DNA from 3 places in the Exiguobacterium sp. N4-1P genome. Region 2 is predicted to be linked to each of the others. Evidence: riboswitches for the same ligand, from Rfam matches in the RefSeq annotation. Region 2 holds a riboswitch; each other region holds the start of a gene.
The links. Region 2 has a riboswitch for lysine ahead of A0126_RS14600 (Na+/H+ antiporter NhaC family protein). Riboswitches for the same ligand answer to the same signal wherever they lie in the genome.
Positions count from the first base shown of each region.

Region 1: linked by a shared signal. The riboswitch ahead of A0126_RS02410 (aspartate kinase) and the one ahead of A0126_RS14600 (Na+/H+ antiporter NhaC family protein) in region 2 are both predicted to bind lysine.
Region 3: linked by a shared signal. The riboswitch ahead of A0126_RS01030 (amino acid permease) and the one ahead of A0126_RS14600 (Na+/H+ antiporter NhaC family protein) in region 2 are both predicted to bind lysine.

Region 1 covers NZ_CP022236.1:459,866-467,405, reverse strand. Annotated here, with positions in the region: gene A0126_RS02415 (aspartate-semialdehyde dehydrogenase) at 1-974, opposite strand, end outside; gene A0126_RS02410 (aspartate kinase) at 987-2,186, opposite strand; lysine riboswitch at 2,299-2,477, opposite strand; gene argH (argininosuccinate lyase) at 2,549-3,919, opposite strand; gene A0126_RS02400 (argininosuccinate synthase) at 3,916-5,121, opposite strand; gene A0126_RS02395 (GNAT family N-acetyltransferase) at 5,243-5,671, opposite strand; gene A0126_RS02390 (alanine--tRNA ligase-related protein) at 5,668-6,816, opposite strand; gene phnF (phosphonate metabolism transcriptional regulator PhnF) at 6,944-7,540, shown strand, end outside.
Region 2 covers NZ_CP022236.1:2,852,459-2,859,998, reverse strand. Annotated here, with positions in the region: gene A0126_RS14615 (SDR family oxidoreductase) at 141-962, opposite strand; gene A0126_RS14610 (hypothetical protein) at 1,111-1,968, shown strand; gene htpG (molecular chaperone HtpG) at 2,053-3,918, shown strand; gene A0126_RS14600 (Na+/H+ antiporter NhaC family protein) at 4,284-5,867, opposite strand; lysine riboswitch at 5,972-6,147, opposite strand; gene manA (mannose-6-phosphate isomerase, class I) at 6,257-7,540, opposite strand, start outside.
Region 3 covers NZ_CP022236.1:168,463-176,002, forward strand. Annotated here, with positions in the region: gene A0126_RS01010 (HlyD family secretion protein) at 1-532, opposite strand, end outside; gene A0126_RS01015 (TetR/AcrR family transcriptional regulator) at 726-1,340, shown strand; gene A0126_RS01020 (GGDEF domain-containing protein) at 1,413-2,504, opposite strand; gene A0126_RS01025 (MarR family winged helix-turn-helix transcriptional regulator) at 2,661-3,116, opposite strand; lysine riboswitch at 3,288-3,472, shown strand; gene A0126_RS01030 (amino acid permease) at 3,585-5,066, shown strand; gene A0126_RS01035 (solute:sodium symporter family transporter) at 5,596-7,356, shown strand; gene A0126_RS01040 (hypothetical protein) at 7,413-7,540, shown strand, end outside.

The sequences.
Region 1 (7,540 bases), 640 kb from region 2:
TCTAAAGCATGACGCGCGACCTGGACTGCATTTGACGCCGCGCCTTTTCGAATGTTATCCGCGACACACCACAGATGGAATGTGTTCGCGAGCGTTTGATCTTGACGAATCCGCCCGACGTACACTTCGTCCGTCCCGCTTGCATCAAGCGGCATCGGGTACTGATTTCGCGAAACATCATCAACCAGTACGACGCCTGGCGCGTCAGCAAGTGCTGTGCGAATCGCTTCGACCGTCGTCTCGTTTGAAAACGTCACGTTGATTGCAACCGAATGCGAATTTGTGACGGGAACACGGACACACGTCGCACTGACCGGTAAGTTCGGTTGGTTAAAAATCTTCCGTGTCTCGTCAATCATTTTTTGCTCTTCTTTCGTGTACCCGTCTTCTAAGAAGACATCGATATGCGGCAAGATATTATCATGGATCGGGTGCGGATAGTTGACCGGTTCTTCACCGCGGCTGCCTCGCGCCAAGTCCTCAATTCCTTTTTGACCGGAACCGGAGACTGCTTGATACGTCGTATACGTGATTCGTTCAAAACCTAAGTGTTTGAGTGGTGCCAGGGCAACGACGGATTGAATCGTCGAGCAGTTCGGATTAGCGATCAGTCGGTCGGTGCTGCTGACCGCTTCCGGATTGACTTCTGGTACGACGAGCGGAATCGTCTCTTGCATCCGGAAAGCACTTGAATTATCGACGACAAGTGTTCCGTGTTCTGCCAGCAAGGGGGCATACTGTTCACTGATTGCTCCACCGGCTGCGAATAATGCGACGTCGATCCCGTGATGGATGATGTCTTCCGATAAAGCTGTAATCGTCACGTCCGTTCCATTAAACGAAACGACTTTTCCTGCTGATCGTTCTGAAGCATACGCCGACAGTTGACCGACTGGAAAATCGAGTTCCTTCAAGACTTGTAACATCTTTTGTCCGACGGCGCCTGTCGCACCGATGACTGCTACGTGGTACATGTTCATTCCTCCTTACAGGCTAAACGCGTTCGCAATCGCCGCGACCGTTCGTTCGATATCTGCTTGTGCGATTGTATACGAGATACTGATTTCTGATGTCGTGACTTGATAAAACGTGATGTTCTCGGCACGGAACGTCGCAAATAATTTTGATGCGACGCCCGTTGCGTCACGCATTCCGATTCCGACGACCGATAACTTGGCATGCTCGTTATGACGATCGACTTTAACGGTCGGAAAACGATCGATGATATCTTTCAGTGCCTCTTCGAGAAACTCTTCTTCATCGAGTGGACAAGAGAACGAGAGGAACACGTCACTATCAAAGGTCGTTTGACTGATCATGTCGATATTGACATGGCGATTCGATAACAATTCAAAAATGTCGGCGACTGCTGAATTGGTTTGTGGAACGTGTTTGATTGAAACCGTCAAAACATTTTTCGTTACACTGACGCTCGTGACTGCTTTTTGTTCCATCGTTTCTGTTGCCTCCATGATCCAAGTCCCTCTTTCCGATTCAAGTGTTTTCCCAACAAAGATATGCACGCCGTATTTTTTCCCGAGTTCGACGCTGCGCATCTCCATTACCTTCGACCCCAGTGCACTCATTTCCATCATTTCATCATATGAAATTTGTGGAATCGGCTGTGCCGCTTGATGAATCCGCGGATCCGCCGTATAGACACCGTCGACATCCGTATAGATTTCACAGCGCTTATCAAGGACGGCCGCTAAGGCGACAGCCGTTGTGTCTGACCCACCACGACCGAGTGTTGTAACATCCCCAAGCTCGTTGACACCTTGGAATCCGGCGACGATGACGACATCATAGGTTTCGAGTTTCTTTCGTAACAAGTCCCCGTCAATTTGTTTAATCTTACTTTTCGTATGAACCCCCATCGTGCTGATTCCTGCCTGCGCACCTGTTTGTGATAAGGCTTTTACTCCGACGGAATTTAAGGCGATGCTGAGTAACGAAATCGTTTGTTCTTCGCCGATTGCGAGCAATCGATCGAGTTCACGTCGTTCAGGACGATCCGTGATTGCTTGCGCTTGTGCGATGAGCGAGTCTGTCATCTTCCCCATCGCAGAGACGACGACCACTAATTTTTCACCTTGTTCTGTCCGATTTTTTAAATAATTCGCAATTGACTGAATCTGTTCGACAGTCGCGACCGAGCTACCACCAAATTTAAGTACAGTTGTCACAATCCTATCTCCTTTGTCCCGAAACAGAAAAAAACGACGGGCCGGTAGGAGCGTTCCTACGGCCCGTCGTTATCACGATCGGACAAACGAAGACAAAGTCTTTCGTTCTTTTACGTAAGATAGCGCTCCGAAACATCGGTTTCGGCAGTACAACGGATCTTAACCGTTGTACCAGCAAATGAGAAGAAGCATCTTTCTCATTCACTTCGGCGGATTTCCCCTTTCACATCACTCAGCATGCTCGCTTCAATAAATGATGTTACTGATGTCATCCGCGCCTCTATCTGTCGGTTGTTAGTTACAGTTATAGCAAACATTTTTTGTTAAATCCAGTCATTTGCTAAAATTTTTTCATTTTTCCGTTAATCCGTGAGTTTTTTCTTCGCTTGATCGAGTTGTACAGAAACAGCAGCAAAACCTGTCCCGCCGTAACTTCCTCTTCTTGCCACTGCTTGCACCGGGTCGAGGAGCGGATAAACATCTTCCGCGATGACGGAGTGGAACGTTTGATACGTTTCAAGCGTTAAATCTTTTAAGAAACAATTCGTCTGAACACAATGGAGGACCGCTTTTCCGACGATTTCATGCGCTTCCCGGAAAGGAACACCTTTTGTGACGAGATAATCTGCTAGTTCCGTCGCATTCGAGAAGTCTTGCATTGTCGCCTTCTTGAGCGCTTCTGTCTTAAACGTTGCTGATTCGAGCATTCCCGTAAAGATTTGAACGGATTGTAAAACGGTATCTGCCGTATCGAAGACACCTTCTTTATCTTCTTGCATGTCTTTATTGTAAGCGAGCGGTAATGCTTTCATCGTCGTCAGGAACCCCATCAGGTTTCCATAGACACGCCCTGTTTTTCCGCGAATCAATTCAGCGAAGTCCGGGTTTTTCTTTTGTGGCATCATGCTCGAACCCGTTGAAAATGCATCTGACAATTCGATGAATGAAAATTCTTGCGACGCCCAGATGATGATTTCTTCACAAAAGCGTGAGAGGTGCATCATGACCGTCGAAGCAATCCCGAGATATTCAATGACGAAGTCACGGTCCGATACAGCATCGAGGCTGTTCGGATAGACGTGCTCAAATCCGAGCAGTTCCGCTGACTTGAAACGGTCAATCGGGAATGTCGTCCCGGCGAGTGCCCCAGCACCGAGCGGCGAAATCCGAATCCGTTTCAAATTATCTGTCAGACGATCTACGTCACGGTCGAACATCCAAAAATACGCGAGTAGATGGTGTGCAAGTGAAATCGGTTGTGCCCGCTGTAAGTGGGTATACCCCGGCATGACGGTTTCGATGTGTACATCCGCCTGTTCCGTAATCACCGTCTGCAAGTTGCGGAGGCTTTCGATTAAATCAACCACATGTTGTTCCATCCATAAATGTAAATCCGTCGCAACCTGGTCATTCCGACTTCTCGCTGTATGCAACTTCCCTGCGACCGGTCCGATTTGTTCCGTCAGCAACCGTTCGAGATTCATGTGGATGTCTTCGTCAGCAAGCGAATAGACATGTGTTCCAATCGAAGCTTGTAACGTCTTGAGACCCGCTTCGATTTTTTCCCATTCCGTCTCTTCTAGGATACCTTGTTGATACAACATATTGGCATGGGCGAGACTTCCTTCTAAATCAACTGCCGCAAGCTTTTGGTCGAATGAAATCGATGCCCCAAACGCTTCAGCCTGAGCGGAAGCCCCTTCTGTAAACCGTCCGCCCCAAAGTTTCGTCATTTTGTCACGCCTTCCTGCCGATGAACACTTGCGTGTGTCGCAATCGCAAGACCGTGCAATTTAATGAATCCTTTCGCTGCTTCATGATCGAACGCATCTTCTTTCGTATACGTCGCAAGCTTCTCGTCATAAAGTGACACCGGTGACTGACGTCCTGTGACCGTCGCATTCCCTTTGTAGAGTTTGACCCGTACTTCGCCCGTGACGTCTTGTTGCGTCGCTTTTAAGAATGCTTTCAGACCTTTCGTTAACGGTGCGTGGAACAAACCGTTGTAGATTGTTTCTGCATATTGTTGACTTAAAATCGGTTTGAAGTGAGCGACGTCTTTCGTCAATGTGATGGTCTCGAGTGCGGCATGGGCTTTTAGCAAGACCGTTGCTCCCGGGCATTCATACACTTCCCGCGATTTGATTCCGACGAGACGGTTCTCGACGTGGTCAATCCGTCCGACACCATGTGCTCCGGCGATGATGTTGAGTTCTGTAATCAACTTCGCCAGTGGGTAGACTGTTCCGTTGATTGAAGTCGGAACACCCGCTTCAAAACCGATAATGACTTCTTCTGCTTGATCCGGTGCTTCTTCCGGTGCGACCGTCAGTGCATAAGCATCTTGCGGCGGTTCTGTCCAAGGGTTTTCAAGGACACCACATTCGTTACTCCGTCCCCAAAGGTTCATATCGATTGAATATGGGCTGTCGAGATTGATTGGAATCGGGACATTGTTGTCTTTTGCATAAGCGATTTCCTCTTCACGTGACCATTTCCATTCCCGTACAGGGGCGATGACTTCCAGTGAAGGATCGAGTGCTGCGACCGAAACTTCAAACCGGACTTGGTCATTTCCTTTTCCCGTACAACCATGTGCAACGGCCGTTGCGCCATGTTGATGCGCAACTTCGACGAGCTTTTCAGCAATCAGCGGGCGAGACAGTGCCGAAATCAGTGGATACGCACCTTCGTAGTGGGCACCGTATTGAAGTGCTGGTAAGACGAATTCATTTGCGAATTCTTCTTTGACATCAAGAACAATCGATTCGACGGCTCCGACGAGCAACGCTTTTTCTTTGATGACAGTCAAATCTTTTCCTTCGCCGACGTCCATACATAAAGCGACGACATCATAATCCTTACTCAACCATTTGATTGCCACCGATGTATCAAGTCCCCCAGAATACGCTAAAATTAATTTTTGTTTCGTCATTATTAATTCCTCCCTGATTTCGAATTCATCTGTCTGTATAAAAATTCATTATTAATTATATATATACATAGACTTTCAAAAAAAGAAACCCTTTTTACAGGATTTCTTTAAAATTTCTCAATTAAACTTTCTTTTCCATCGTTCGGTGTGGGATGCCGGCATCATCAAATTCGTCGGACATGATGTTGTATCCTAAGCCTTGATAAAAAGGAATCGCTTGAACTTGAGCACCAAGCGTCAAGATGCTCCGACCCTCTCGTCTCGCCACGCGTTCCATTGCTCGCATCAGCTCACCGCCGTAGCCTTTCCCACGTGTCGCAGCTAGCGTCGCAACACGTTCGACCTTCATCCGTTGATCGTCGTAGGGACGTGTCCGTCCTGTCGCGACAGGGCGATTTTGTTCGTCAAGGACAAGCAAGTGAATCGCTGTTTCGTCATGGGTATCATATTCAAGATTACGAGGAACCCCTTGTTCTTCGACGAAGACCCGTTCGCGAATCATTCGGACTGCTTGGTGCTGCTCTGCTGTTTTTACTTGAATCACTGTCATGTTACTTGTTCCTCCTTCAATCGTTCTATGTAAGCAACTGCATCCTCATGCGTGTTGAACATCGCCTGTGCGACGTGCTCGCTACCACCACCACGTCCATTGAACGTCTTCAAATGGACTTTGGCAAATTTCCCAAGGTGGACCGGACTTGATCCTTGCATCAATAATTTTTTAGCTGATTCGTTCCAAATGAGTCCGAGACGTCCTGCTTCCGCAATCGCTTTGACTAGTCTTTCAGAGAATGGCAATGCCTCGTCAGCATGGTTTACGAAAATCCAATCCTCCGTCGACGCCAGTAGTTTATTGAGTTCCGTACGGACATGTGCGGCTTGAACTGTTTCAATCATCCGATTCAAGCGAACGACATCTTGTTTTAATTCTTCGACGGCTTGCGGCAGCTGCTCTTTTTTAGCCGATAACAATTGAGCGGTTTCACGCAAGGCACGTCTTTCCTTCGTTAACAACTCAAATGCGCGCCCTTTCGCGACGTACATCAGTCGAATATTCCCCCGAACCCGCTCCTGCCCTGTCAAGATAATCAATTCTAAATCAGCTGTCGATTCGAGGTGTGTTCCTCCACAGGCGCTATAGTCCAGTTCACCGATTTGGACGACACGAATCTTTCCTGTCACTTGGGGTGTTTTACGTAAAGGCAGTGCGAGTGCCGCCGCCTCGTCGTACTCGTTCGCCGTAATCGGTAACGCCGATGTAATGACGTGGCGCAATCTTTTTTCAAGACGCGCTTGCAAGGCATCATTCCATTCACCTGCTTCAATATCTAGTGTCGATTCTTCAGAGCCCGTCCGAAAACTTAATGTCTTGATATTGAACTCGTCCTGCAAAATCGCTGAGATTACGTGTTGCGCCGTATGTTGTGCCGCATGATCCGTCCGGACGGCGTCATCGATGACGCCCGTAACAGTACCTTCGATTTTTTGATCAACTTGATGCCACACGATACCGGCTTTAAGTTGAACGTCACGAACCTTCAAATCGTTTAATGTCCCTCGATCCGCCGGCTGTCCGCCACTCTCCGGATAAAAATAACTTTCTTCTAAAGCAACCCAGTATCCGTGTTCTTCTTTAACATCCGTCACGCGTGTCACGAACTTTCGGACCGCAGGATAAATTTGCTCCAGTCGCATGTCTACCCCACCTTTCTCAATCTATTCATTTGCTATTATGCCATATTTCGCCTAGTATCGTTTGTCGACTTGTCCATTTCCTAGTACACTAGATGAAAGACTATCGACCGCGAAGGGACGAAATGCCGTGATTCAGCACATCAATAAAAATTCACCACTCCCCATCTACTATCAAATTGAAGCTGCATTAAAACAACAAATCGAAGGCGGGGTGTTGCAACCCGGCGATTTAATTCCTTCTGAACGCGAATTTGCTGAAGCCCATCAAATTAGCCGGATGACCGTCCGCCAAGCCATCACGAATCTTGTCAACGCCGGCTATTTGATTCGTCAAAAAGGACGCGGCACATTCGTTGCGAATAAAAAAATCGTCATGCAATTATCTGGACTGACAAGCTTTTCGGAAGAAATGGAACATTTAGGGCTCGAACCTGCAAGCGAATTGTTGTCGTATCAGATGATTGCTGCCGAAATGACGATTGCCAATAAACTCGGAATTCGTGAAGGCGCGACCGTGTATGAATTGAAGCGACTCCGGATCGCTGATGAACAAGCGCTTGCGCTCGAGACCGTCTATATTCCGGAACAGTTGTTACCTGGATTGAATCAGGATGTTGCGACGGCGTCACTCTATGCTTTTGCTGAAGCAAGCGGACTCAACCTCGGTCGTGCAAGCCAGACGTTCGAATCACGCCTCGCGACAAAAGAAGAAGCGCAACATCTC
Region 2 (7,540 bases):
GGATGCGTCAAAGGACTGTGGTCAAAAGGCGCAGATTGTTGATTTAATAAGTCGAAGGACATACGAAAAAGAGGAGGACGATTCGAAATCGTCCTCCTCTTTATTTAGATGTTGCGATGTTTCATGCGTCAAATGGATCGTTATTCAGCATCCGTCTTCCATTTATCATCAATCAACATCTCGCCAGGCCATGTGTAGGCCATGATCCCGCCGTCTGCTGTGATGTCTTCACCTGTCACGTAAGAGCTGTCGTCGGAAGCGAGGAAGAGGGCAACCGTTGCCATCTCACGTGGTTTCCCGAGACGACCCATTGGTGTGATCCATGCATTGGCATCACGGAATTGTTTTCCTTGGTCTTCGTCTTTTCCACCGACGAGCGTGTCGATGAGTGGTGTTTCGATCGTACCTGGTGAGAGCGAGTTGACACGAATGCCCTCACGCGCATAATCGATTGCCATCGCCCGTGTAAAGTTCGTGATTCCACCTTTTGCTGCATTGTAACCTGAGCGGTTTAAGTCGGCAGCGCGACCTGACATCGATGACGTATTGATGATCGATCCGCCCTTCTCAAGCATTAAAGGAATCAAGAATTTACTCGTCAAGAATGTACCACGTAAGTCGACCGCGATGATTTGGTCAAACAGTTCAATCGGATATTCATGGACTTTTCCGCCTTGCTGATCAATCCCGGCATTGTTGAACAGAACGTCAATCGTTCCGTACGTGTCTTTCAGCTGTGTCGCGAGCTGTTCGACACTATCGACTTGCGTGACGTCGACGTGAATCGCTTCCGCTTGTCCACCAGCCTGTTTGATTTTTTCGACCGTCTCCTGTGCTTTTTCAAGATTGACGTCAGCACAGACGACTTTCGCCCCTTGTTCGGCAAAGACGAGTGCCGTTGCTTGGCCAATTCCTGTAGCTGAACCTGTAATGACTGCTACTTTATTCTCTAATCGACCCATGTGTAATTTCCTCCTTCTAAGTACTCTTGCTCCGAATGTTGTTCACCTTATGAATGATTCCCTCGACCTTGGAGGATAAACCAATCGAACTGTCTAGCCTCTTGCGAGAACGGGAACAGATAAAAAGTGAAAACCTGACAGGAAAGGAATGAGAACGCTGACATCCGAACAACGTGAATATGCAAAAAAATTACTCGATGAAGCGATTCTGTACCAAATCGAGTTAGAGAATGATGTATTTAAGGATGAGTTGATTGACCGGACGACACCGGTCTTATGGTTTGGTGACGTAAGCGAGCGTAGCTGGCTTACGATTGCGACGAATCCGTCGGCAGGCCAGTTTTTGAACCGGGATGGCACGTTACGCTATGAGACGACAGGACCATTCGTCCTAAGAGAAGTCGATGCGCCGCTTACGGAGTACCGGACGGACCAACGATTTAATCAAATGATTGATTCCTATAATCGTTATTTCAAACAGCCGGACATTTATAAATCGTGGTTCGGACGGGAGGGGGGAGGAAAATTGGAAGGTTTTCTAAATGGATTCGAAGCTTCTTTTTACGGAACCGGAGAGCCGGTCATCCATGCGGATTTTTTTCCATTTCCGACGAAACGTTACATGGGAACGATTGCTCAGCGACATGAACTGGAAGAAACCGTATTTGGTCAGACGTTCCTTTTGAAATTGATTCGTCTTTTTTCGTTACGCGGAATTATTCTTCTCGGACGGGAACATACGGAACGTTACCGGACAATCGATCAGACGGCTACATGGCAAGCACCCGAGCCGGTCCCGGGGTATCCGGATGCCGTCGTCGAACTCGGGTCTTCGGAACAATTTTCCGTTCCAATCATCGGTCTTCACTTTAAACCGAGTGAGCAGTTCATCGGACTCGGGAATCGGCCGGACTGCCATGGTGTCAGTCATGGCACATACGGGTCGGCGGAAAGCTTACGTAAAATCGGAAAATATATCCGCAGCCGACTCGAAGAAGGGGATTGACACTATTTTTCCAATCCGTAATAATAGATTTGTATTAGCACTCTTGTTGTTAGAGTGCTAAAAAAGAACTAGGGGGCATCGGAAATGGAAACGAAACAGTTCAAGGCAGAGTCGAAACGTTTACTCGAAATGATGATTCATTCCATCTATACACATAAGGAAATCTTTTTACGTGAGTTGATTTCGAACGCTAGTGACGCGATAGACAAGATTTATTACAAAGCATTGACGGACGAGACGCTGACGTTCGAAAAGGATGCCTATAAGATTACGATTGAACCGAATCAAACGACACGACAGCTCGTCATTCGTGATACGGGAATCGGGATGACAAAAGAGGAGCTCGAAGCGAATCTCGGAACAATCGCGAAGAGTGGGTCACTTGCCTTTAAGGCGGAGAATGCCGCGCAAGACGGACACGACATCATCGGACAGTTCGGTGTCGGCTTTTATTCGGCATTCATGGTCGCGGATGTGGTCACGGTCATCACGAAACCATTCGGTAGCGAAACAGCGTACAAGTGGGAGTCGCACGGTGTCGACGGTTATACGATTGAAGAAGTCGAAAAAGCTACAGTCGGGACGGAAATCACGCTGCACATCAAAGCGAACGAAGAAGATGAAAATTATGATGAGTATTTAGATACGCATCGTTTGCGGACGATCGTCAAAAAGTATTCCGACTTCATCCGCTATCCGATTGAGATGGAAGAGACGGAACGTCAACCGATTGAAGGATCGGACGAGATGGAAGAAGTGAAGGTCGTCAAGACAATCAACAGCATGGTGCCGATTTGGCGGAAAAATAAACGGGAGTTGACGGACGAGGATTACACGAACTTCTATCAAGAAAAACGATATGGATTTGATACACCAGTCAAGCACATCCATATCAGTGCAGATGGTGCCGTCCGTTATCAATCGATTTTATTCATTCCGGAGCAACCGTCCTTCGACTATTATTCGAAAGAGTTCGAGAAAGGTCTTGAACTGTATGCGAACGGCGTCTTGATCATGGAAAAATGCAGTGACCTCTTGCCGGACCACTTTAGCTTCGTCAAAGGGATGGTCGACTCGGAAGACTTGTCACTCAATATTTCACGTGAGTTGTTGCAGCACGACCGCCAACTCAAATTGATTGCAAAAAACATTCAAAGTAAGATTAAGACGCAACTTGAAGGACTGCTTCGTGACGATCGCGAGAAGTATGAAGCCTTTTATCAAGCCTTTGGTCGTCAATTGAAGTTTGGAATCTACAATGATTACGGCATGCATAAAGAGACGGTCAAAGATCTTGTCCTGTTCCACTCGGCAAAAGAGAAGAAGCTGGTCACGCTCGCTGAATACGTCGCGGCGATGCCGGAAGATCAAAAATACATTTACTATGCTTCAGGGGAAAGTACGGACCGTTTAGATAAGTTGCCACAGTCGGAGCTTGTCAAAGACAAAGGGTTCGACATTCTGTACTTTACGGAAGAAATCGATGAGTTCGCGATTCAAATGTTGCTCAACTATGAAGGAAAAGAATTTAAATCGGTTACGAGCAGTGATCTTGGAATCGAGCAAGCGGATCAAGCAGAAACGACCGAAACACAAGTCGAGATGTTTACAGCGATGCAAGAAGTGCTTGCTGGGCAAGTCAAAGAAGTCAAAGCTTCTTCACGCTTAAAATCACATCCGGTCTGCTTCGCGACGGATGGTGCCGTTTCGATTGAAATGGAGAAAATTCTTAAATCGATGCCGAACAACCAAGATGTTTCAGCCGTGAAAATTTTAGAGTTGAACACGTCGCATGACGTCTTCCAAGCCATTGAAACGGCCTTTAAAGAAGACCGTACGAAATTTGAACGCTATACGAAATTAATGTACCAACAAGCGTTGCTCATGGAAGGCTTGCCAATCGAAGATCCAGTTGCGTTTGCAAATGAAGTGTGTGCCTTGATGGTGTAAGAATGATCGCTTCAGCGTGTAGACAAACGCTTATGAAGCGTGAACATGCGATATCGAATTGCAATTCGTTCGTGCTTTCCTGTATTTCTCTCACGGTATTACCTAAAAAGCATCACGTTTCGTTGACTCCTACGGGGAAAAGTGCGTTTTTAACGCACTTTCAGAGGCAGGCAAGACCCTGCTCGTTGTCCGTGAGGATCAAGGAGCAACGGCTTGCGCCTCGCCCGAGGAAAGCAACGAAACAAGACGCTTTTTATTTCTTCATACCATGTTGTCTACAACTTAAAAGAAGGGATTGCACATCATCGTAGATGGCAATCCCTTCTTTTTTTCTCGTCTCGGCTAAGCTGAGCGTTATTTTTTTATTATTCAGCGCGAAGTTCAGTTGGTACTTTGCCGCGTTTCGAGACGACATTCAGGACGACGAGTGCGAGTAAGAAGGCGATAAGTGCACCGATGAAGCCGATGATTGATGAATCGGTTAAACCGAGCACAAGGTAGCCGACTGCCGATGTCGCTGCACCAACCAACGCATACGGAAGTTGTGTCGTGACGTGATCGATATGATGCGAACCGGCACCTGTCGAACTGAGAATCGTCGTATCGGAAATTGGTGAACAGTGGTCTCCGAAGACGGATCCGGCAAGAACGGCAGCGAGCGTCGGAAGTAAGAGATTCGGTTCGACCGCCATGATGAGGTCAGCACCGATCGGCAGCATGATACCGAATGTTCCCCAACTTGTACCTGTCGAGAATGCCATTAAGCTTGCAATCAAGAACAATAAGAAGGGGAGGTACGAAGCAGAAATCGACTTACTGACGAAGCTTGCTAAGTACTCACCTGTTTTCATGTCACCGATAACAGCGATGATTGTCCAAGCGAATAATAAGATGACGACAGCAGGCCACATGGATTTCATCCCAGCCCAGATGCTGTGTCCGTATTCGCGCGCCGGGATTTTCCGACCAATCAACATCAGGAAAGCAACGACTAAACTGATGACGACACCAGCAACGAGTGAACGTGTTACGTCTGTCGCTTCAAATGCACCAATCAACGTAAATGCACGATTGTCAGCAGCGAGTGCCTGAGCACCGGTAAAGAGTAATGCGGAAACTGTTGCAATGACGAGAACGATAATCGGAACGACGAGGTCACGTACTTTTCCACCTTCGTGTTCTTTGACTTCCTCTGCCATCCCCATCGGTGTTCCTTTACTTGCATCGAAAAGTTCACCTTTTAATGCACGAAGTTCATGCGTCCGCATCGGTCCGACCGCAATCCCTGTGTACGCGATGTAAAGCGTCAGCAATAGAGCGAAAATCGCATAGAAGTTGAGTGGCACGATCATCATGAAAGCACTGAATGCGGAATACTCCGTAATCGAATGTGTCGTTAAGATACCAGCGATGATCGAGATGATGAACGCTCCCCAACTTGAAAGCGGGCTGATGACACAGACTGGAGCAGCCGTCGAGTCAATAATATACGCAAGTTTTGCCCGCGAGACGCCACGACGGTCCGTTAACGGACGACTGACATTCCCGACAGCAAGACTGTTGAAGTAATCATCGATGAAGATTAAAATACCTAAACCAAATGCTGCGAGGCGAGCGCCGCGCGCTGTCTTGACGTGTGTTGTTGCCCATTCACCGAAGGCATGTGCACCGCCCGATGTTTGGATAAGCGTCGATAGAACACCGAGTAATAGTAAGAAGATGAGTAATAAGACGTTCCATTCATTTAACGCCCCATCCGCCCAAAATAGACTAAAGATGTTTTTGCCGAGATAGACGACCGTATCGATTGGATTAAAGCTATGCAGCAATAAAGCACCAATCAAAATACCGACACCAAGTGAAATAACGACTTTGCGCGTCACGATTGCAAGTGCGATTGCAATGACAGCTGGAATGAGCGCAACGATTGAATCTGAATAATTGACCATTGTGTGGTTCCTCCTCTTTTTTTAGAAGATGAGACCCATTGCATATAAAAAAGCAAGGGCACCGGCAACAAAGCCGACACCCTTGCTGGATGCGTCTTTCTTAGCCGAATTGGAGCGCTCCATACAAAACACGTATGGCAATCGAACGGGTATTTCCCAATTCGACCAGTACCATCAAGTCAGACACTTGACGATACTTCGGCAGCATTACCTTTCCTTGATCGTCCTCGTTGTCATCCTCAGATCAAATACTCATTAAGACCGCGCCTCTACCTCATCGATAGAATAGTCATATTCTTTTAATAAGAAAACCTTATCATATTTCAGAAAAAAGTTTCAAGTCTGTTTTTAAAAAAAGTAGTAAAGTCTGTTCAAAAGGAACAATGAAGTTATTCGGCGTTCATCCGATTTAAATGGGCAGCACCGATGACACCGGCATTTCCTTCCAATGCAGCTAAGCGAATGATTGTTTTTTGACGTAACGTCGGGTAGAGACGGGCATTGACGGCTTGTAAGAGCTCTTCCCAAAATAAATCGGCGGAAGCCGTAACACCGCCACCGATGATGACGGCTTCCGGATCAAGTGTGTGAATGATGTTCGCTACGCCTGTTGCTAAATGATTTACGAAACGAAGCCTTTCCTGTGTATTGCCAAGAAGTTGTGCAATAGAAGATTCATTTAATGAATCAGCCCGCGTCTGAAGAGCCGTACCGCTTGCTAATCCTTCGAGTGAGCCTTTGTTCAAGACGTGATGTTCCGGTCCAGAAGCATCGATGATCGTATTTCCGATTTCACCAGCATATCCGTGTGCGCCTCGAATCAACGTCTTTTGATAGACATATCCACCACCGATTCCTGTACTGACTGTCATGTAATAGATGGATGTATAGTCTTGTCCTGCCCCGAACAATGCTTCGCCGAGCGCGGCGGCATTTGCATCATTTTCAAGGGAAACCGGGATGTTGAAGAACTCTTCTAACGGGCGAACCAAATTTACATCGTCCCAACCCGGCAGGTTCGGAGGTGACAATAGCCGACCCGTTGCTGCATCAAGCGGACCAGGCGCTGCGATACCAATTCGTTCGACTTCAAATTCTTCAAGTAGCTTTTGGATGGCTTGTCTTAAATGATTAATTGTATAGTCCGGGCCAGCAGCCGCCTCTGTCAAAAATCGATATTGTTTTACGACATGGTGCTGATTGATTGCGGCAACACGCGTGTGAGTCCCACCAAGATCAATTCCGATGTGAAGTCGTTGTTTCGGTGTTGGATTTGGACCAGTCAATAGAAGTTTCCCCTTTCCAGAAACGGTACAAGTTACTTTTGCCGGAATCAGAACCGTGTCTCCGGCGGTATAACGCAATTGGTTGATGATCAGCGTGCCACTGATGATAGTGATGACTTGGAAGGAAGTTCGTGGTGCAATCGTAATCATGTCATGGATGGCCCATTCCTCGACAAAAAAATAGGCGTTGGTTGTCAGTAGTCTTGAACAAAAAGAGGTCGGTACATAAGGCTCCTCGTACTGGAAATGAGGAAATTGAATGACTTCGAGTGCTTCTTTAAGGTGGAGTTGACGCGGTTTGTTGGTCGAATGGTCAATTCGATCGTAATCGTACAACCGGTACGTGGTATCAGAGTTCTGCTGGATTTCGATGACAAGACACCCTTC
Region 3 (7,540 bases), 350 kb from region 2:
ATGACGGCATTATCGAGAACGTGCCTGCTGTTGTCATCCCGATTTGTTCGACTTCACCCGAAAGTGTTGTATCAGGATAGCTATCGACATAGACATCGACGGCTTGACCGACTTTGACTTCATCGATTTCTGTTTCTTCGACGTTTGCTGTGACCCATAATTCATTTAAGTTAAATCCGTAAGCGAGCGGCGTACCGGCACCAACAAAGCCGTTCTCTGTCGCCATCGACTGAACGACGGTTGCTTTTGCTGGCATTTCGATTGACGCATCAACCGGTTTTTGACCAGTTTGTGCTATCATGACGTGACCAAGTGTCGCCCCGTTATCGAGTGTCTGTCCTGTTTTTGCCGTCCAGTCAGTGAGTTTTCCAGCGCCAGGACTAGCAATTGTAATCATCTTACCGTCGATTTTGGCATTTTCTGTTTTGACGTAACTTGTTGCTTGATCGTAGTAATAATAACCGATCGCACCACCACCAATTAAAACGACGAGCGTTAAAATATTGATGATTAATAATTTCTTCATGTTCATGAGTAAGTTGCATCCTTTCTGTTACTAGCTGATCGCCCCAGTGCGGTCTCATAAAAAAGACTCCTCTGGGGAGGAGTAGTTAATACAGTTAATTATATGGGTGCATAACAAACAAACAACCAACAATTTCCGACGAAATGTTGGAAAAGTCTTTGTTAACGGATACAATACGTAAAAAGGAGCTGAATTTTAAATGAATCAGTCGTGCGATCCACGTCCTAAACGTTCACGTGAACGTATTACGACAGAGCTATTTCATTTACTTGAACACCATTCCTTTTCGACGATCACCGTCAAAATGTTGACGGATGGTGCTGAGGTCAATCGTTCGACCTTCTATGCGCACTATAAAGATAAATACGATTTGCTGGATCAAATCGTTGAGGAGCACATGACGTTGCTCGCAGAAGCGATTCGGATTACAGGAAAACAATCGGCCGAGCCTCCGACAGTCGAACGCGTCAGTCGTTACTTTGCACGTTTGTTCATCCACATTGAGCAAAACGAGCGCTTTTACCGGACGATGCTGCTCCAAGGAACAGTCAAGACGTTCATCTCCCGTTTCTTGGATACGTTAAAAGAAAACTACCGTCTTGCTTTCCGGGAGACGACAAGTGTCTCTGTTCCGGTGGATCGGGATTTATTACTGAACTACGTCATTGGTGGTCAACTCGGGCTCTTGATGTCGTGGTTACGAAATGATCGTCCGTATTCCTCCGAGTACATGGCAAATCAGCTCAGTCAGATGATCGTCTTCGGAACAGTTGAAAGTATTGGTTTTCCTCAGACAGGCCTTGGGACTGTCTAAAAAATGAACTAAAAAGTGCCATTCCGATGTGAGGGAATGGCACTTTTTGTGCTAGTCGGATATAACGTTAGATTACGCTTGACGGAATTCCAGCTGTTTCGTATAAATCGTACTTTGGTTACGTCCGTGCTCTTTTGAAGCATAGAGTGCTTTATCCGCTTGTTGCAATGCTTCGAGTGATGTATGGGATCCACCCGAATGGGCAATTCCTAACGAAATCGTAATCTTCAAATCAGGTACATGTGCAGTCGGGAACAGGTTACGGGCGACTGTCGTCCGCGCTAATTCAGAGATTTTTTTCGCATCCTTCAATGATGTGTTCGGTAAAATGATCAAAAATTCTTCTCCACCGTACCGACCGACTAAATCATCCGGACGTACAATAGAGGCAAGTGTCGTTCCGAGTTGCCGCAACACATCGTCGCCGGCATCATGACCATATGTATCGTTAACGTGTTTGAAGAAATCGATATCGATCAGGATAAGTGAATATCCATCGTCATCCGATCCGACGAGTGATAGGGAGTCGTCCAGACGTCGGCGATTAGCGAGACCCGTCAAGGCGTCGGTCATCGCAAGTTTTTGCTGGTACTGGATATTTTCAAAATGTCGTCGCAGTTCGGCTAATAAGCGATAGGTGACGAGTCCGGCTAATAAATTAAAGAAAATGTACGTAACCGATACTTTGAAAAACGTTTCCCAACTGTTTGTCAGTGCATAGATAGCTGGTAACGAATAGAGAATACCGATTCCGATCATTAATTCAAAAGTCAGCAATGTATTACGTAAAAATCTGCGTGCTATGCCAATTGTCAAAATGAATAAAACCATGATGACGGAAGCGAGAATCGCTCCTTCGATTTGATCAGCAGGTGTAATTAAAAAACGCGTTCCGATAATCATGACTCCCGTGATGAAGGCACTAGGCAATCCGCCAAATAATGTGGCAATCGCGACAGGAATGATACGTAAGTCAATCCGGGCAATATCAATTTGAATGCTGTTGAACATGAGGAGTACAGCAATTGCACCAGCTACACAACCTAAAATAAGGCGTGATTCAAGCTTTGATTTTGGTGTAATTCTTGGTTGATTTCGAAAAGGTAAAAATAAAAGCGTGATCGTCGTGAATAAGAGACAAAAATTTATGATGAAGTTATTCATAATAGACAACAAATCCTCCCAACTCCCCCTGCAGTATACTTCCAATTATATACTTTGAGTATACTCGTTCTACTAACGGTATAGGAGGTCTGAATGTTTAGAATAAAAAAAGAAAAACAGAATAAAACCTCTGTCCTTCTCTTGATTTTTAATTTATTAATTGGATGAGACGACTTCTTCATCCATTGTCGCGAGGATTTTATCAAATACATGGATCATCACGTTCAGTTCCTCTTCAGACAAAGTGCCGAATCGCTCCTGAAGATATTTGCGACGGACGACTTCGAGATTCCGAAAAGCGGCCTCTCCCTCGTCAGTCAAGGCAAGGACGATTGAACGACGATCTTCCGTCGAACGTGTCCGTGTCACAAAACCGGTCTTATAAAGTTTATCTGTCAAAGCGGTGACCTGACTTGTCGCAAGTTCGAACTGTTCCGCGAGTAATGTCGGACGCTGGGGGCCGTTTTCAGATAAGCTACGTAAGATGAAGAATTCACTTCGCGTGGCAGTACCTTCAAACAGTTGATTCAACTCACGGCGCAACGTCCGGAGAATCACGCGCATTTGTTCTTCTAATCGATATGTCAATTGGTCATGTTGTTCTTGTCCCATCTGAGCAACATCCTTTCTGTACTACCTTCTACCATTTAGTGTACTAAAAATATCGGAATTTTACTATGAGCACGGTAGGATTCAAAAATATAAATTGACAAACAAGAAACATATTATGTACTATGTCGAAGTAATGAATTAGTAAATCAACTTAATTAGTTCTCACTCAACCAGTGGGATGGAGGTTGCGATTCTTATGAGTCGGGTTACGGATGTCGTCAAGCGGCAGATGAAATAGCTCAAAAGGAAGAATTGCCGAAATCGTAGACTACTTTGAAAGTCAGCGATTGGGATTAGATCAAACAGGTCTAATACTGTCATAAACCGTTTGCGGTTTATGGGGAGCTATCTTTCACGACGGTAGAATGAGACGCATCATCGATATGTTGCGTTCTCATCTTCCTCTTGGAAGGTGAGGGCGCTTTTTTACGCCCTCTCAAAAATTATAAAAAGAGAGAAGCGACAGACATGAACAATTTACAACAGCAACAACACCCCCTTGATTCCACAGCAGAAGGGCTACAACGAGGGCTTCAAGCCCGGCATATGTCGATGATTGCAATTGGCGGAGCGATTGGGACCGGTTTATTCATCGCGTCAGGTGCCTCTGTTGCAGCGGCAGGACCGGGCGGTGCGTTACTTTCTTATACAATCGTCGGATTGATGGTCTACTTCTTGATGACGAGCCTTGGGGAGATGGCCGCCTATATGCCGGTCGCAGGATCGTTCTCGACGTACGGGACGAAGTTCGTCGACCCTTCATTCGGGTTCGCCTTAGGATGGAACTACTGGTACAACTGGGCCGTCACGATTGCCGTCGAGCTCGTCGCAGCACAAATCGTCATGCATTACTGGTTCCCGAACATTCCGGGCGTCTATTTTAGCGCGCTGTTTTTACTTTTAATGATTGGATTAAATTATTTTTCGGTCAAAGGATTCGGTGAAGCCGAGTACTGGTTTGCGATGATTAAAGTCGTCACGGTCATCGTGTTTCTTGGTGTAGGAGTCGCGATGATTTTTGGTATCTTTACTTCGGAGCCACCAGCAGGCTTCAAAAACTTTGGCTTAGGTGATGCACCGTTTGTCGGAGGGATTCCAGCTGTCATCGGTATCATTCTTGTCGCAGGTTTTAGCTTTCAAGGGACGGAGCTCGTCGGAATCGCAGCAGGCGAGTCGGAAGATCCGGAAAAAAATGTCCCGAAAGCAGTTAAACAGGTGTTTTGGCGCATTTTATTATTTTATGTATTTGCGATCTTCGTCATCGGAATGTTGATTCCATACACAAGTCCGAGCCTTGTCTCAAATGATATTACGGATGTTGCCGTCAGTCCGTTCACACTCGTCTTCGAAAAAGCAGGACTCGTGTTTGCAGCAGCATTGATGAATGCGGTCATCTTGACGTCCGTCTTGTCTGCCGGGAACTCCGGGATGTATGCTTCAACCCGGATGCTCTACACACTGGCACGACAAGGTGATGCACCGAAACTATTTGCAAAAGTCTCAAAAAACGGTGTGCCGCGGAATGCGTTACTCGCGACAGGGGCGATTGGTGCGCTTTGTTTCTTGACGTCGATGTTCGGTGGACAAGTTTATCTTTGGTTACTGAATGCTTCCGGAATGACAGGATTTATCGCGTGGCTCGGGATCGCGATCAGTCATTACCGTTTCCGAAAAGGTTTCGTCGCCCAAGGGCATGCGTTACGTGACTTACCGTACGTTGCACCGGCGTTCCCGTTTGGTCCGCTATTCGCATTTGGCCTGTGTTTCCTCGTTATCGTTGGGCAAAACTATGCCGCGTTCCTCGCTGATCAAATCGACTGGGTTGGGATTGCAGCAACGTATATCGGAATTCCGTTATTCTTGGTCTTCTGGCTCGGACATAAAGTCAAACACCGGACATCGGTTGTCCGGTATGATGAGATGGAGTTTCCGAAACATCCGAAAAAATAATAGTATAAGCTAAAGGACCCTCTCGCTTACGAGAGGTCAGACTATAAGCAAAGTGTTATCGGGAATCGGGAGATCAAGCGTCTTTTTTCGTTGCTTTCCTCGGGCGAGGCGCAAGCCGTTGCTCCTTGATCCTAACGGACAATGAGCAGGGTCTTGCCTGCCTCTGGCAAGTCGCGTTGAAAACGCACTTTTCCCTTAGGAGTCAACGAAATATGACGCTTTTTAGGTAGTATCGTGACGGATTGTCTCTCGTTATCGCATGTTTACGCTTCTTAATAGTTTGTCTACACACAAAAACCCTCTCACTTGCGAGAGGGTTTTTTGTGTATAAAAGAACCGAGTGGTTTTCCGAAAGATTTTTTTAGTTTCTTTCCATGATATGTCCCTGCAAGTATGTCAATCCGTAATTGGATTATTTCTTTTTAATAATTTTATTTTTATCTAAAAATATTGTTTCAATAAAGTAAGAATAAGGAATAAATTCTTTACAGTAAATCTACTAAAACAATCGGGATGGAGGAAGTGTGAAATGAGTACATATGAATTGATTTTGACACTGGGTTCGGCCGCGTTCTTCATGGCACTCGTTGCTTATGTGTCCTATCGCATGACACGAGGAAAGGAACAGGGAGTTGACGAATATTTTTTGGCAGGACGTGGACTAAGCGGAATCTTTATTGCCGGTTCCTTGCTTCTGACCAACCTTTCGGCAGAACAACTGATTGGTTTGAACGGTCAGTCGTTCATGGGGAATATGTCGAGCATGGCGTGGGAAGTCACGGCAGGGTTTGCTGCCATCATCATGGCGATCTACCTGTTGCCTAAGTTTTTGGGGATGGGGATTTCGACGTTACCTGAATTTTTAAGTCAGCGCTATGATGAAACGGTCCGGCGGATGACGGTGCTCTTATTCTTACTTGGCTACATGTGCGTGACGATCCCATCAATGCTTTACTCCGGCGGGATTGCCGTCTTACAACTGTTTAACGTACCGGAGTTATTTGGATTGAGTTATACGCAGTCGCTGTGGCTCGTCATTTGGGTTGTCGGGATCATCGGGGCCCTCTATGCAATTTTCGGAGGACTACGTGCGGTCGCCGTCTCCGATACATTAAATGGAGTCGGCCTTGTCATCATCGGTTTCCTCGTTCCGATTCTTGGTTTTTTTGCACTCGGGGACGGGAATATGGTCGACGGGATGAAGCGTCTCGCAACGACACACCCTGAAAAATTGAATGCGATTGGGTCGTCAACCGACGCCGTTCCGTTCTTTTCGATTTTTACAGGGATTTTGTTTGCGAATCTCTTCTATTGGTCACTCAATCAATATGTGATTCAGCGCGTGCTTGGAGCAAAGGACTTAAAAGAGGGACAAAAGGGTGTCTTGATGACAGGCTTCCTGAAACTACTCGTCCCGGTATTCATGTTGATTCCGGGTGTGATTGCGTACCATTTGTATGGAGATAATCTAGCGAGTGGAGATTTGGCCTATCCGAAATTAATCACGGAGTTGCTCCCTGTCTCATTGATGGGATTTTTCTTGGCCGTCTTGCTGGGAGCAGTCTTTAGTTCATTCAACTCACTCTTAAATAGTATCGCGACGTTGTTCGTACTCGACATTTATCGCCCGGTCTTTGCGAAAGAAGCGACCGATCGGCAGTTGATCCGTGTCAGTAAAATCTTCGGAACGATCGTTGCCTTGATTTCATTTGTCGTCGCTCCATTCTTAATGTATGCACCAGACGGTCTTTGGACGTTGATTCGTCAGTTCACAGGATTTTTCAACATTCCGATTCTCGTCATCGTCATGATGGGAATGCTCGTGCGGACGATTCCACCGATTGCTGCCAAAATCGTCATTGTTTTTCATGTCATTGCCTATTACTTCTTTGTTTTCGGACTCAGACAGTTGTTCGGAATCGATCACGGAATCAGCTTTATCCATGGCTATGGTATTTTATTGGTGATCGAAGTGCTGTTCATGTGGTTCATGGGAAAATATCGTCCTGTTATGCAGGTGAATCGTCGTCGACCGGTACGTACGACGGGGATGACGCCGTGGAAATATGCGATGCCTGTCTCGGTCTTACTCGTGTCGAGTATCATCTTGATGTATGTCCTCTTCTCGAAAATAGGACTCGCCTATCCGGATGGTATCGTTTCAGGCTGGTTCTGGCCAATCACGCTTGTCTTGCTTGTCGGGACGGTCTTCCTCTGGCGCTTTGCCTTGAAGTCGTGGCATGCGCGGTATACGACTTATCTCGAGGAAGAGTACAAACGAGCGGAATAAGTTCACAGTTGACGGCTCAAATCGATTAAGATTAAAGAAAAACGGAGGCGAGCATCGTGAACTACTGGTACCACTTTAAACGGGCATTCATCCCGATTGCGATTTTATTGATTACATTAGCGATTTATCAAATGATTTATCGTATGAACAACATTTGGTATTCGCTCGGCGGGTTGATTTTAGT